Regions from separate parts of the Leclercia sp. CFBP8987 genome, predicted to be linked through region 1. Evidence: predicted binding sites of a transcription regulator. Region 1 holds the regulator's gene; the other holds the start of a gene.

What was found. Region 1 encodes ArgR, which controls arginine synthesis, uptake and breakdown. Its sites were predicted from a motif close to ANTGAATAAAAATACANT; they were not measured.
Region 2: argA (amino-acid N-acetyltransferase) is a predicted target of ArgR. The motif match lies at 6,957-6,974, and genes of this name have one in related genera.

Annotation. Positions count from the first base shown of each region.
Region 1 covers NZ_CM188255.1:4,339,500-4,347,690, forward strand. The annotation lists gene zapE (cell division protein ZapE) at 1-795, opposite strand, end outside; gene zapG (Z-ring associated protein ZapG) at 986-1,384, shown strand; gene degQ (serine endoprotease DegQ) at 1,554-2,918, shown strand; gene degS (outer membrane-stress sensor serine endopeptidase DegS) at 3,007-4,074, shown strand; gene mdh (malate dehydrogenase) at 4,143-5,081, opposite strand; gene argR (transcriptional regulator ArgR) at 5,486-5,956, shown strand; gene yhcN (peroxide/acid stress response protein YhcN) at 6,333-6,596, shown strand; gene yhcN (peroxide/acid stress response protein YhcN) at 6,710-6,976, shown strand; gene SOM40_RS20890 (barstar family protein) at 7,035-7,307, opposite strand; gene SOM40_RS20895 (NAD-dependent succinate-semialdehyde dehydrogenase) at 7,353-8,191, opposite strand, start outside.
Region 2 covers NZ_CM188255.1:3,948,882-3,957,072, reverse strand. The annotation lists gene recB (exodeoxyribonuclease V subunit beta) at 1-3,311, shown strand, start outside; gene recD (exodeoxyribonuclease V subunit alpha) at 3,308-5,128, shown strand; gene argA (amino-acid N-acetyltransferase) at 5,591-6,922, opposite strand; gene amiC (N-acetylmuramoyl-L-alanine amidase AmiC) at 7,152-8,191, shown strand, end outside.

The DNA of each region.
Region 1 (8,191 bases):
ACCCAGGGTTTGCAGCGGGCGATGATTCACCTCCAGCACGGCAGCGTTATCACGCTCGGCCCCGGCCAGCGCCAGCCACAGTTTGTCCATCTGCCGTTGCGTATCGTCGTTCAACGGCGAAATCCACAGATGAGCCTGAGTCAGCGTCCGCAGACGATAGTCGACGCCAGCATCGACATTCATGATGTCGCAATGCGCTTTTATCGCATCGATAGCGGGCAGGAAGCGAGCGCGTTGCAGACCGTTACGGTACAGCTCATCCGGTGGGATGTTGGAGGTTGCCACCAGCGTAATGCCCCGGGCAAACAGCGCTTTCATCAACCCACCCAGCAGCATGGCGTCGGTAATATCTGACACAAAAAACTCATCAAAGCACAGCACGTCGGTTTCGGCTTTAAAGCGTTCGGCAACGATATCCAGCGGATCGCTTTGCCCCTGCAGGGCGGTCAGCTCTTCATGCACCCGCAGCATAAAGCGGTGAAAATGCAGACGCTGCTTACGCGTTCCCGGCAGGCTCTGGTAAAACAGATCCATCAGCCAGGTTTTACCGCGCCCTACCCCTCCCCACATATATAAACCGCGTACCGGCGTGACGCTCTGCGGCGCTTTCTTACCCAGCAGCCGTCCAAACGCAGCCTTGAGTCCTGCCGCAGGTGCGGTCCCGGTCGGCTGGGTGGTCAATGACTGCCAGATACTGTCCAGACGATTTACCGCTTCACGCTGTACATTATCTGGCTGGTGGGAGCCCTCATTCAGGGCCTGTTGGTAACGCGATGTCGGGGAAAGGCTTTGCATAATCTTATTGTTATTCCTTCAATTAATACCCGCCAGCCTGCTCAGTTGGCGAAAAAAAGGCCGTTCTACAGTACGCGATGATGCGGTGGGATTCCACTTCTAAGGAAATAGCGGTTATAGTGGCATAATCAGGCACAGGCATGAAGCCGAGCCAACACCCTACGGAATCACAAGACAACGGGAGAAGTTCATGACCTGGGAATATGCGCTAATTGGTTTAGTCGTCGGCATCGCTATTGGCGCCGTGGCCATGCGTTTTGGAAATCGTAAATTGCGCCAGCAACAGGCGTTACAGTACGAACTGGAAAAGAACAAAGCTGAGCTGGATGAGTATCGCGAAGAGCTGGTAAGCCACTTTGCCCAGAGCGCCGAGCTGCTGGACAACATGGCCCATGATTACCGCAAGCTTTATCAGCACATGGCGAAAAGCTCCAGCAGCCTGCTGCCGGAGATGAGCGCGGAGAACAATCCGTTCCGCAACCGTCTGGCGGAGTCCGAAGCCGGTAACGATCAGGCGCCCGTACAGATGCCACGTGACTACTCCGAAGGTGCATCCGGCCTGCTGCGCGGTGGCGCAAAGCGCGATTAATCGCACATCACAAATAAATTTTACGGGCGCAGCCCTTGCGCCCGTCCTTTCTTCCCGACCCCAGCTATTATTTAGTCAAACACCTCATTGTCCAGCGTTTTAAAATTCAATAACATCAGACTGTTTTGGGCCGTTATTCCTCCATTCCAGGTTGCGAGAGCCAGCATAAATGAACAAAAAAAATCAGCTGTTGAGCGCGTTAGCATTGAGTATCGGATTATCGCTGTCGGCATCATATCCGGCGGCGGCCGCAATCCCCTCGCAGGTGCCGGGCCAGGCGGCGCTCCCGAGCCTTGCCCCGATGCTGGAAAAAGTCCTGCCTGCTGTCGTCAGCGTGCAGGTTGAAGGCACCGCTGTGCAAAGTCAGCGCATCCCGGAGGAGCTGAAAAAGTATTTTGGCGATGAGGCCCCTGACCAGGCCCAGCCTTTTGAGGGTCTCGGCTCCGGCGTGGTGATCGATGCCGCGAAAGGCTATGTCCTGACCAATAACCACGTTATCAGCCATGCCGATAAAATCAGCGTCCAGATGAACGATGGTCGCGAGTTCGAGGCCAAACTGATTGGCGGGGACGATCAGAGTGATATCGCCCTGCTGCAGTTACAGAACCCAACCGGCCTGACGCAGATCGCCATCGCGGATTCCGATAAGTTACGCGTCGGGGATTTCGCCGTCGCGGTCGGTAACCCCTTCGGCCTCGGCCAGACGGCCACCTCCGGCATCGTTTCTGCCCTGGGTCGCAGTGGCCTGAACCTCGAAGGGCTGGAAAACTTTATCCAGACTGACGCCTCCATTAACCGCGGTAACTCCGGCGGCGCCCTGCTGAACCTGAACGGGGAGCTGATCGGCATTAACACCGCCATTCTGGCGCCTGGCGGCGGCAGCGTCGGGATCGGTTTTGCCATCCCCAGCAATATGGCCCGCACCCTGGCACAGCAGCTGATTGAGTTTGGCGAAGTCAAACGTGGGCTGCTGGGCATCAAAGGCACGGAAATGAGCGCGGATATTGCCAAAGCGTTCAACCTGAACGTGCAGCGCGGCGCCTTCGTCAGCGAAGTGTTACCGAATTCCGGCTCGGCAAAAGCGGGCGTCAAATCCGGGGACGTGATCGTCAGCCTGAATGACAAACCGTTAAGCAGCTTTGCCGAACTGCGTTCGCGCATTGCTACCACGGAGCCGGGTGCCACGGTTAAGCTCGGCATTCTGCGTGACGGCAAGCCGCTGGATCTGCAGGTCACGCTGGATAAAAGCACCTCATCATCCGCCAGCGCAGAGATGATTGCCCCGGCGCTGCAAGGGGCGACCTTAAGTGACGGGCAGTTGAAAGACGGCACTAAAGGCATCACCCTCGACAGCGTCGAGAAGAGCAGCCCTGCCGCCCAGGCCGGTCTGCATGAGAATGACGTGATCATCGGGGTGAACCGCGTTCGTGTGCAGTCCATCGCCGAAATGCGCAAAGTGCTGGAAGGCAAACCGACCGTTATCGCCCTGCAGATCGTGCGCGGTAACGATACACTCTATATTTTGCTGCGTTAAGCCTGTACGCGTCCGGACATCGCCACGTGTGATGTCCGGATAAGTCATGCTATGCTGCTTGCGATCTTCCCTTAACGACGCCCGTATCATGGTTTTAAAGCTCATTCGTTCGGTCGCCATCGGCCTGGTTGTAGGTGGCCTGTTACTGGTCGCGATGCCCTCTTTACGTCAGTTTAATCAGCTGGCTGCGCCGCAATTTGACAGCGCAGATGAAACACCTGCCAGTTACAATCAGGCAGTACGCCGCGCCGCGCCTGCGGTGGTTAACGTCTATAACCGCGGCCTGAACAGCACCAGCCATAATCAGCTGGAGATCCGTACCCTGGGCTCCGGGGTGATCATGGATGAACGCGGCTACATCATTACCAACAAACATGTGATCAACGATGCCGATCAGATCATCGTTGCGCTGCAGGACGGTCGCGTCTTTGAGGCCCTGCTGGTGGGTTCTGACAGCCTGACGGATCTGGCGGTCCTCAAAATTAATGCCACGGGCGGCCTGCCCATCATCCCTATCAACCGTAAACGTACCCCGCATATCGGTGACGTGGTGCTGGCGATCGGTAACCCCTACAACCTTGGGCAGACCATCACCCAGGGGATTATCAGCGCGACGGGGCGGATCGGCCTGAACCCCTCCGGGCGGCAGAACTTCCTGCAGACGGACGCCTCCATCAACCACGGCAACTCCGGCGGCGCGCTGGTGAACTCGCTGGGCGAGCTGATGGGCATCAATACCCTCTCGTTTGATAAGAGCAACGACGGGGAAACGCCCGAAGGCATTGGCTTCGCCATCCCGTTCCAGCTGGCCAACAAGATTATGGATAAGCTCATTCGAGACGGACGGGTGATCCGTGGCTACATTGGCATTGGCGGACGTGAGATTGCTCCGCTGCATACCCAGGGTGGCGGCATCGATCAGATCCAGGGGATTGTGGTTAACGAAGTCACTCCCGGCGGCCCGGCGGCGGAAGCTGGCATCAAGGTTAACGACGTTATCGTCTCGGTGAACGGTAAACCGGCGTTGTCGGCCCTCGAGACCATGGATCAGGTGGCTGAGATCAGGCCTGGCTCCATCATTCCGGTGGAAGTGATGCGGGATGATAAGAAGCTGACCCTGCAGGTGACCATTCAGGAATACCCGGCCACCAACTAAGTCAGCAGACATAAAAAAACCGGAGTCAGTGCTCCGGTTTTTTATTGCCCTGACGGGAAGTGCGTCGCTTACTTGTTAACGAACTCTTCGCCCAGAACGATATCGTTCTTCAGGGTATCCAGCATGCCGGCCATTGCCTGCTGCTCGAACGCGCTCAGGGTGCCGATAGATTTACGCTCTTCAATACCGTTTTTGCCCAGCAGCAGCGGCTGAGAGAAGAAGCGTGCATGCTCGCCGTCGCCTTCAACGTACGCACATTCGATCACGCCTTGCTCGCCCTGCAGGGCGCGCACCAGAGAGAGACCGAAACGTGCTGCCGCCTGACCCATAGAGAGGGTTGCAGAGCCGCCACCCGCCTTCGCTTCCACCACTTCGGTGCCAGCGTTCTGGATACGTTTGGTCAGGTCAGCCACTTCCTGCTCGGTGAAGCTGACGCCTGGGATCTGGGACAGCAGTGGCAGAATGGTCACGCCAGAGTGGCCGCCGATAACCGGCACTTCCAGCTCGGTTGGCTGCTTGCCTTTCAGTTCCGCTACAAAGGTGTTGGAGCGGATGATGTCCAGCGTGGTCACGCCAAACAGTTTGTTCTTGTCATACACGCCCGCTTTTTTCAGCACTTCTGCTGCGATAGCAACAGTGGTGTTAACCGGGTTAGTGATGATCCCGATGCAGGCTTTCGGACAGGTTGTCGCGACCTGCTGAATCAGGTTCTTAACGATACCGGCATTCACGTTGAACAGATCGGAACGATCCATGCCTGGCTTACGCGCCACGCCTGCGGAGATCAGCACAACGTCTGCGCCTTCGAGCGCCGGGCGCGCATCTTCACCGGAGAAGCCTTTGATTTTGACAGCCGTTGGGATGTGGCTCAGGTCAACCGCCACACCAGGGGTTACCGGGGCAATGTCGTACAGAGAGAGTTCTGAGCCTGCAGGCAGCTGAGTTTTCAGTAGTAGGGCAAGCGCCTGGCCGATACCGCCAGCAGCGCCGAGGACTGCGACTTTCATCCTAAACTCCTTATTATGGTGAGCTAACTTTCTGTTACTCCGTCGCGGCGACCTTAATTCAGCAGATCAATAATTACAATCTTCATGGTTTGAGAATTAGCGGTCACGCGCTTTTCGCTTCTGCCGGAAGGCTATCAGGCGTTATGCGATAACTAAGCAACGAATCAAGAGGGGGTTACAATACACCCTCGCCATCCACCAAAACAACATCAATTTGATAACATTTAATTTACTTTTAAGCTTATTTGCGAGGCGTGACGCAGGCATGTTCCTTGATAACGAAATTTGATAAAATCACTCCCTTTCATAACATTATTTCAGCCTAAGATTGGGCAGATAGTTTGCATAAAAATTCATCCATGTGCATAATAATGTTGTTTCTACCGCTATATTTCGGGTGATTTATGCGAATCTCTTCTAAACAAGAAGAATTGGTTAAGGCGTTCAAAGCGCTGCTTAAAGAAGAAAAGTTTAGTTCTCAGGGTGAGATCGTTCAGGCCTTACAGGAAGAAGGCTTCGAAAATATCAACCAGTCGAAAGTCTCCCGCATGTTAACCAAATTTGGCGCGGTACGTACCCGCAACGCCAAAATGGAGATGGTTTACTGTCTGCCTGCTGAACTGGGCGTACCGACCACCTCGAGCCCGCTGAAGAATCTGGTGCTGGATATCGACTATAACGATGCGGTGGTGGTGATCCACACCAGCCCGGGCGCTGCCCAGTTGATTGCGCGTCTGCTCGACTCGCTCGGCAAAGCAGAAGGTATTCTCGGCACCATCGCCGGCGACGATACCATCTTCACCACCCCGGCTAATGGTTTCTCGGTGAAAGACCTCTACGAAGCCATTCTGGTGCTGTTCGAACAGGAACTCTGATCTTCTTCCCTGCTGCCTGGCGCAGCGGGGAATCTTCGGCTCCCGCCTCGTTTTGCCTTACAATCTGTTATCTGCGATTTAACAAATAGTGCGTTTTTCCACTTCAATTCATTCATATAGTGGATGATACTTTCACGACCGCACGAATAATCAAATTCTCCTATCCACCTGATTTTGCTAAAAATAAGCCTCTGGCACGCGTCTGACTCCCGCTTTTTTATTCTCTTCAGTTATAAAACATCGTCTGCTTAATACGTAATTTCACGAGAAACAATTAGCATGGTATTAATTTTTGCCGTTATTAGTGTATACTTGATTTTGTGATGAGGGTCACGAAACGAAGACCCCAGTAAAGAATATGACGAGGAAAAGAATCATGAAAATCAAAACAACCGTAGCCACTCTAAGCGTTCTGTCTGTCCTGTCTTTCGGTGCCTTTGCCGCCGATTCAATTAATGCCGATCAGGCCCAGTCCCGCGAATCTATCGGTACTGTTTCTGTTGGTGCAATCGGTACTTCTCCGATGGACATGAACCAGATGCTGAACAAAAAAGCGCAGGAACAGGGTGCCTCCTCCTACCGCGTGATCGAAGCGCGTACCGGTGACCACTGGCATGCTACTGCTGAGCTGTACAAATAAGACGTACTGCGCATAACCCGAACTATCCGTTATCTCAGTTCAACGACACCAGGCATAAAAATAGCAGCACAACCCTTCTTGCCGTTGAACGTGCCCTGTAAGGAGTAAAGACTATGAACACTAAATTAATCATCGCCACCCTTGGTTTAGCTTCCGTTCTCTCATTCGGTGCCAGCGCAGCTGTGCATCAGGTTACCGCGGAGCAAGCACAAAACCTGCAATCAATGGGTAGCGTAGGCGTGACTGAAGTTGCCGGTTCTCCAATGGATATCCGTCAGGCCCTGGCCGCAAAAGCTGAAAAAGCGGGCGCCAGCAGCTATCGCATTACCGAGATGAATACAGGCGACCACTGGCATGCCACGGCCGAGCTGTACAAATAAACCCTCGTCGTATTGAACTACGACTTGCCCCTGCCTCGCAGGGGCTTTTTTTTGCCTTTTACGGACGAACGTTAAAGCGAATCTGACCTTCCAGCTCCTCTTCCGCCTCATCAAACAGTAGGATCAACGCCCCGAAGCGCCTGCGCAGTTTTTCCGGTAAATGGGTAAACTCGATTTCAAGCGGCAGCGGCAACTGGTTACCGGTGACAATCTCCCACAGAGAATCCAGGTCCGTCACGCTCTCCCGTCTTATGCCAAAGGTTCGTGAAAATTCACGATAAAAGTCTTCCTGACTGTCGATTTCATCAAAATCAAACGTATAGATATTCATTTCCAGCCACCCCGTCCAGGCGGGCGGCTGCCGCCGCCCTGTCGATTATAATCCCCCGATATGCAGGGTTTTCACTTCCAGGAACTCCTCCAGTCCCAATACTGACCCTTCACGGCCCAGCCCTGACTCTTTTACCCCGCCAAACGGACCCAGTTCGGTGGAGACCGCACATTCGTTAACCCCGATCATCCCACTCTCAATAGCCTGTGAGACGCGGAATACCCGCTGCAGATTCTGAGTGTAGAAATAGGCGGCCAGACCAAACGGCGTATTATTGGCGCGCTGAATCACCTCCTCTTCGGAGGTAAAACGGAAGCAGGCCGCAACGGGCCCAAAGGTCTCTTCGCTGGCGAGCATCATGCCTTCATGACAATCGCCCAACACCGTTGGCTGCCAGAAGTTGCCGCCCAGCTCGTGCGCCTTGCCGCCTGCCAGTACCGTCGCCCCTTTGGCGACCGCGTCCTCGACATGCTCGCGCACTTTGTCCACGGCGGCAGGTTCAATCAGTGGCCCGACTACGGTGCCCTCCTCCAGGCCGTTCCCTACTTTTAAGTCGTTTACGGCGGCGGCGAGCTGGCTGACAAAGGCGTCATATACCGACTCCTGAATATAGAAACGGTTGACGCTGACGCAGACCTGGCCGGCATTGCGGAATTTATTGGCGATGGCGCCCTTCACAGCGGCATCGATATCGGCATCGTCAAAGACGATATAAGGCGCGTTCCCGCCCAGCTCCATCGAAACTTTTTTCATGGTCTCGGCGGCATTGCGTACCAGCGTTTTGCCGACCGCCGTCGAGCCGGTAAAAGAGATTTTGCGCACCTCATGACTGGCCATGATCGCATCGCTGATCTCGGAGGTACTGCCCGCCACCGCGTTGAGTA
Region 2 (8,191 bases), 390 kb from region 1:
ACATTCACGAGCTGCGCATTGCCTGCCTGAGACAGAGCACGGACAACCCGCTGTATGCCAGCCTGCTGGAGGAGATCGACGACCCACAGCAGGCGGCGCAGTGGCTGCTGCTGGCGGAACGCCAGATGGACGAGGCCGCCGTGTTCACCATCCACGGCTTCTGTCAGCGGATGCTCAGCCTGAATGCCTTTGAATCCGGCATGCTCTTTGAGCAGCAGCTCATCGAAGATGAATCCCTGTTGCGCTACCAGGCGTGCGCCGACTTCTGGCGCCGTCACTGCTACCCCTTGCCTCGCGATATTGCCGAAGCGGTTCACGGTTTATGGAAAGGTCCGGAAGAGTTACTCCGCGCCATCGACCGTTATCTGCAGGGCGAAGCCCCGGTTATCAAATCCCCCCCGCCTGCGGACGAAACCCTGGCCTCTCGCCATGAGAAGATCGTTGGCTTGATCGCCACCATGAAACAGCAGTGGTCCAACAGCGTGGCGGAAATCGATGCGGTTATCGAAGGTTCCGGTATCGACCGGCGCAAGTTCAACCGCGGCAACCAGGCAAAATACATCGAACGCATTACGGCCTGGGCCCAGGAGGAGAAGCACAGCTATCAGCTACCTGACGCGCTGGAGAAGTTCTCGCAGAGGTTCCTGGCGGAGCGGACCAAAGCGGGTGGCGAAGTGCCGGAACACCCGCTGTTTGTCGCCATCGATACCCTGCTGGCTGAACCGCTGACCCTGAACGATCTGATGATCACCCGGGCGCTGGCCGAGATCCGCGACGCGGTGGCGCGAGAAAAGCGTCGTCGTGGCGAGCTCGGTTTTGACGATATGCTCAGCCGTCTCGATGAGGCCCTGAACAGCGACAATGGCGACGCCCTGGCTGCGGCCATCCGGGGCCGTTTTCCGGTGGCGATGATCGATGAGTTTCAGGACACCGACCCCCAGCAGTACCGGATTTTCCGCCGCATCTGGCGTCAACAGCCCGACACCGCGCTGCTGTTGATTGGCGACCCGAAACAGGCGATCTACGCCTTTCGTGGCGCGGATATTTTCACCTATATGAAAGCGCGTGGCGAAGTCGCCGCGCACTATACGCTGGATACCAACTGGCGCTCGGCGCCTGGCATGGTGGAAAGCGTCAATACTCTCTTTTCACAGATGAACGACGCCTTCATGTTCCGGGAAATCCCCTTCCAGCCGGTCAAATCCGCCCCGAAGAATGACGGGCTGCGCTTTGAGCTGCGGGGTGATTTTCAGCCAGCGATGAGCGTCTGGCTGATGGAGGGCGAGGGGTGCGGCGTCGGGGATTATCAGGCCTTTATGGCCCAGCACTGTGCGGCGCAAATCCGCGACTGGCTGAGCGCCGGTGTTCGCGGTGAGGCCATCCTGCACCGGGGCGACGAGGCCCGGCCGGTGCGGGCCTCGGATATTACGGTGCTGGTGCGCAGCCGTCAGGAGGCGGCGCTGGTGCGCGACGCGCTGACGCTGCTGACTATTCCTTCGGTCTATCTCTCCAACCGCGACAGCGTGTTTGAAACTCTCGAAGCTCAGGAGATGCTCTGGCTGCTGCAGGCGGTGCTGGCACCCGAGCGGGAAAGCACCTTGCGCAGCGCGCTGGCAAGCTCGATGCTCGGTCTTAATGCCCGGGACATCGACAGGCTGAATAACAGTGAAACCCTCTGGGATGAGGCGGTGGAAGAGTTTACCCGCTACCGCGAGCGCTGGCAGAAGCGGGGCGTGATGGCGATGCTGCGCGACATCATGACGCAGCGCAATATTGCCGAAAATATGCTGGCCACCGCGGGGGGCGAACGCCGCCTGACTGACATTCTGCACATCAGCGAGCTGCTTCAGGAGGCAGGAACCCAGCTTGAGAGCGAGCACGCCCTGGTACGCTGGCTGGCGCAGCATATCGCCGAACCCAACAGCAATGCCTCAAGCCAGCAGATGCGCCTCGAAAGCGACAAACATCTGGTCAAAATCGTCACCATTCACAAATCGAAGGGGCTGGAATACCCCCTGGTCTGGCTGCCCTTTATTGCCAATTACCGGGTGCAGGATCAGGCCTTTTATCACGATCGCCAAACCTTTGAAGCCGTGCTCGACCTCAGCAAAGCGGAGGACAGCGTCGAGCTGGCCGAAGCCGAGCGGCTGGCGGAAGATTTACGTCTGCTCTATGTGGCTCTGACCCGCTCGGTCTGGCACTGCAGTCTGGGCGTCGCGCCGCTGTTCAGGCGTCGGGGCGACAAGTCCGGTGACAGCGATTTCCACCTCAGCGCCCTTGGCCGCCTGATCCAGCGCGGCGAGCCGAAAGATGCGGCCGGGCTGCGCCAGTGCCTGGAAACCCTGTGCAATGACCACATCGCACTCCAGGTTGCCGGGGTGGCAGACACCGCCCGCTGGCAGATGCCGGAGTCGGTGATGCCGGATCTGCAGGCCCGGCAGGTGGCTCGCGCGCTGTTCGATGACTGGCGGGTCACCAGCTACTCCGGCCTGCAGCAGCGCGGGCACAGTATTGCTCAGGATCTGATGCCGCGCCTCGACGTTGATGCCGCAGGCACCGGCGAGGTGGCACAGGAGCCGGAGCTGACGCCGCACCAGTTTCCACGCGGCGCTTCGCCGGGCACCTTTTTACACAGTCTGTTTGAAGCGCTCGATTTCACGCAACCCGTCTCCCAGGAGTGGGTGCTGGAGATGCTGCAGAAAGGCGGGTATGACGCCCGTTGGGAGCCGGTCCTGACCCACTGGATCAACCAGGTTCTGCAGACGCCGCTCAACGAGGAGGGGATCTCGCTGAGCCAGCTTTCAGCCACCGATAAACAGGTTGAGATGGAGTTTTACCTGCCGGTCGCCGGGCCGCTTACCGCCGATGCGCTGGATGCGCTGATCCGCGAGTACGATCTGCTGTCCCGTGGCTGCCCGCCGCTCGATTTCCGCCAGGTGCGCGGCATGTTGAAAGGCTTTATCGACCTCGTATTTCGCCATAATGGTCGTTACTACCTGCTGGACTATAAGTCCAACTGGCTGGGGGAAAACGGCGAGGCCTATACCCCGGAGGCGATGGCTCGCGCGATGCAGTCCCACCGCTACGATCTGCAGTATCAGCTCTACACCCTGGCGCTGCACCGTTATCTGCGCCACCGTATTGCCGACTACGACTATCAGCACCATTTCGGCGGGGTGATCTACCTGTTTTTACGCGGCGTGGACGGCAGCTCACCGGGGTCCGGCTGCTTTGCCACCCGCCCGGATGAAAATTTAATAAATCAAATGGATAGCTTGTTTTCTGCAAGCCGAGAGGAGCTTGTGTCATGACGATGCAGGAATTATTGCTGGAGGTCGTAGAACAGCGCGTGTTGCGTCGTCTGGATGTACAGTTTGCGATGATGGTGGCCGGGAACGATGAGCCCTCGGTGATGCTGGCGACGGCAATCCTGAGCCGGGACACCGGAGAAGGGCATGTCTGCCTGCCGCTGTCACGTCTGCAGGCAGAGGCGAAAACCGCCGCCCTGCAGGCCTGTTTTGCCCTCCATGATGAAACCCAGGACTGGCCCACGACGCTGATGCGTTCCCGGGCAGTGAGCGCAGGGGACGAGCCGACGCCGCTGGTGCTGACGGGCGACCGGCTCTATCTCAACCGGATGTGGCGCTATGAGCGGGCCGTGGCCAGTTTCTTTAGCGAAGCCAACCATCCCTTACCTCACGACAGTGCCGACGTTCAGCGTACCCTGAACGCGCTCTTTACCTCTGACGAAGCCGTTAACTGGCAAAAGGTGGCGGCGGCCGTGGCGTTAACCCGGCGTATCTCGGTGATTTCCGGCGGCCCGGGCACCGGTAAAACCACCACCGTTGCCCGCCTGCTGGCGGCGTTGATCCAGATGGCGGGGGAGGAGAAGTGCCGTATCCGGTTGGCGGCCCCGACCGGTAAAGCCGCCGCGCGTCTCACCGAGTCGCTGGGCGGGGCGCTGCAGCAGCTCCCGCTGTCCGATCTCCAGCGTAAGCGCTTCCCGACCGAAGCCAGTACTCTGCACCGTTTGCTTGGCGCTCAGCCGGGCAGTCAACGTCTGCGTTACCATGGCGGTAACCCGCTGCATCTGGACGTGCTGGTGGTGGATGAGGCCTCGATGATCGACCTGACCATGATGTCTCGTCTGATTGATGCCCTCCCGCCCCATGCCCGGGTGATTTTCCTTGGCGACCGCGACCAGCTGGCCTCCGTCGAAGCGGGGGCGGTGCTGGGTGATATTTGCACCTGGGCCAGCGCCGGTTTTACCGTGCAGCGTGCCCAGGAGCTGGCCGGGATGACGGGATGTCAGATGGAAGGCAACATCAGCCCGGTGGCGGGCGCGCTGCGCGACAGCCTGTGCCTGCTGCAAAAAAGCTACCGTTTCGGCAGCGACTCCGGCATCGGCCAGCTGGCAGCGGCGGTTAACCGCGGCGATCGCCACGCGCTGCGCTCGGTGTTTGACGGCACCTTCAGCGATATCGAGAAAAAGCAGCTCCAGAGCGGAGAAGAGTATCTGGTGATGCTGGAGGATGCCCTGCAGGGTTATCAGCATTTCCTCGACCATGTGCAGCACCAGGCCGCAGAAGGGGAGATCCTGGCGGCATTTAGTCGTTATCAGCTGCTGTGCGCCTTACGGGACGGACCCTTTGGCGTGGCCGGGCTCAACGAAAGGCTGGAGCAGGTGCTGATGCAAAAACGCCGCATCAGCCGTCAGCCGCATTCCCGCTGGTATGAAGGTCGCCCGGTGATGATATCGCGCAACGACAGTGCGCTGGGTCTGTTTAACGGTGATATCGGGATTGCGCTGGATCGGGGCCAGGGGCTGCGCGTCTGGTTCCAGATGCCGGACGGCAGCCTGAAGTCCGTGCAGCCGAGCCGCCTGCCGGAGCATGAAACCGCCTGGGCGATGACGGTGCATAAATCGCAGGGGTCGGAGTTCGATCATGCGGCGCTGATCCTGCCTACCCAGATCTCCCCTGTGGTCACCCGGGAGCTGGTCTATACCGCCATCACCCGTGCCCGTCGGCGGTTGTCGCTGTATGCGGATGACGGTGTGCTGGTGCAGGCCGTCACCACCCGTACGGAACGTCGCAGCGGGCTGAGTGCGATTTTTGAGGCGTTATAATTTTCCCCTTTGAACCCCACAAAAAATATTGGCACGGACGGCCCCCTCTCCATTTAGGGAGAGGGCTGGGGTGAGCGGGAACATGCGGCTCAGTTGGTGGTTCCGTTCACTTTATGTTTTGTGCTTCTCTGTCAGCCGCGTCACCCGTGAACGTGTTAAGGGGCTTGCCGCCGCCCCTTAACAATCCCGGCTCCCGGCAAAGAAAATCGCCGCTTCGCGGTCCCTTCGGCTTATTCCTTACGGCTTATCGGGGGCGGGCAGAGGTAACATCCCTGTAAATCCGCCCTCTCGGCGCATCCATGCGCCTCGCCCCGGCCTGCAGGAAACGCCTCAGCGATTTTCAGCCGGCCCAGGGAGTGGCTGTCAGTTTTTCATTATTCTGCAATTATTTCATTGCTTTAAAAGCAAGGAAATTACTGTGGAGCCCATAAGACTGTGCGGAGAGGGTCAGGGTGAGGGGTCTTAACCTAAATCCGCCATCAGCACCTTCGAGCGACGCTGATAGTTGTACATCTCTTTTTTGGTTTCCGGCAGGGAATCAATGTCCACTGGCGTGAAGCCGCGCTCCTGGAACCAGTGAATGCTGCGGGTGGTCAGGACAAACAGCTTGCTCAGCCCCAGCTGCCGCGCCTGGACCGCGATCCGCTCCAGCAATACCTCGCCGCGCGACGAGCTGCGGTAGTCAGGGTGCACCGCCACGCAGGCCATCTCCCCGATCTTCTCTTCAGGGAAGGGATAGAGCGCCGCACAGGCGATGGTGAGGTTGTCGCGCTGAATAATAGTGAACTTATCGATCTCCATCTCCAGCTGTTCGCGGGAGCGACGCACCAGGATCCCCTGCTGCTCAAGAGGGCGAATCAGCTCCAGAATGCCGCCGATGTCGTTGATGGTGGCGCGGCGGATCTGCTCGGCGCTCTCCATCACGATCTGCGTCCCGATACCGTCCCGGGAGAACAGCTCCTGCAGCAGGGCACCATCTTCCTGATAGCTGATCAGGTGGCTGCGGCGCACGCCGCTGCGGCAGGCTTTGATGGCGCCGCGCAGGAAGCGCACGGTGCCGGAGTAGTAATCGCCCTGTTCCTCAAGCGCTTCGACCCGGGCCTGGGCTTCGTTCGGGAACAGCTCAGAGACGATATTCCCCAGCTCGTTCGTCACCCCTTGCGAGGAGCAGAAGCCGATCATCTTCTCGGCTTTCAGCTTGATCGCCAGCTGGGTGGCAATCTCTTCTGAGGTGAGGTTGAAGCTTTCGCCAGTCACCGAGACGGCAACCGGGCCGGTGAGCACAATCGCGCCGCCGTCGAGCTGGCGGTGGATCGCCTCTTCATCGATACGACGAATACGTCCGCTGTGGCAATAATCCACCCCGTCATCCACGCCAAGCGGCTGGGCGATAATAAAGTTGCCGCTCACCACGTTAATATGCGCCCCCTGCAGCGGGGTATTGTTGAGACTCATCGACAGCCGCGCGGTAATGTCCAGCTGCAGTAGGCCGGCAGCCTGCTTAACCAGTTCCAGCGTTTTGGCGTCGGTGACGCGGGTATGTTTGTGATAAATCGGTTCGTGATGATGCATGGCCAGATTGGCTTCAATCTGTGGGCGGGCGCCATACACGACGACAAGGCGAATTCCCAGGCTGTGCAGCAGGCCGATGTCATTGACAATACTGGAGAAGTTCTCATGCTCAATGGCTTCGCCGCCGAGCATAATGACGAACGTCTTCCCCCGGTGAGTGTTGATATAGGGAACAGAATGACGGAATCCCTGGACCAGTTCGATTCTACGTTCCTTCACCACGGCACAACCCCTCAATGAATTTTTATTCGTAATTTTTGTATTTTTATTCGAATATGCGCCTGCGCGCAAGCCAAATTTTTCTGCGAAGCAAAGAAAACATTCAGAGAAGATATCGTTAACGCATGATTGTTTACCCTTTTAAGGATGACAGTTTATGCATCATTCGCTAAAGTTTTCGGTCAATTTGGACGTTATGAGAAGTTATTCGATATCTTTGCTCGGGAGAAGCATGTCGGGATCCAGTAAAGCATTAAGTCGTCGCCGCCTGCTACAAGGGGCCGGGGCAATGTGGTTGCTTAGCGTAAGTCAGGTAGGGCTTGCTGCCGTCAGTCAGGTCGTCGCGGTGCGTGTCTGGCCGGCATCGACCTATACACGCGTGACGGTCGAGTCCAACCGGGTACTTAACTATAAGCAATTCGCCCTGAATAACCCGGAGCGGGTGGTGGTGGATATCGAAGGGGTGAACCTCAATTCTGTTCTCAAAGGGATGAGTGCCCAGATCCGTGGCGACGATCCCTACATTAAGTCCGCGCGGGTCGGGCAGTTTGATCCGAAAACCGTGCGCATGGTGTTTGAACTCAAGCAGAACGTGAAGCCGCAGCTGTTTGCCCTGGCGCCGGTGGCCGGTTTCAAAGAGCGTCTGGTGATGGATCTCTATCCGGCCAACGCAACGGATATCCAGGATCCTCTGCTGGCGTTGCTGGAAGATTACAACAAAGGCGATCTCGATCGTCAGGTTCCGCCTGCGCAGAGTGGCCCGAAGCCGGGGAAAGCCGGGCGCGATCGCCCGATTGTGATCATGCTCGATCCGGGACACGGCGGGGAGGACTCCGGCGCGGTGGGCAAATACCGTACCCGGGAAAAAGATGTGGTGCTGCAGATCGCCCGTCGCCTGAAGGCGCTGATTGACAGGGAAGGCAACATGCGCGCCTATATGACGCGTAATGAAGACATCTTTATTCCGCTGAAGGTGCGCGTAGCGAAGGCGCAAAAGCAGCGCGCGGATCTGTTCATCTCTATCCATGCGGATGCCTTTACCAGCCGCCAGCCCAGCGGATCGTCGGTGTTTGCCCTTTCAACCAAAGGGGCAACCAGTACGGCGGCAAAACTGCTGGCAGATTCGCAAAACGCCTCTGACCTTATCGGCGGTGTCAGTAAGAGCGGCGATCGCTACGTCGACCACACCCTGTTTGATATGGTGCAGTCGCTGACCATTACCGACAGCCTGAAGTTTGGTAAAGCCGTGCTGGGTAGACTGGGCAGGGTTAA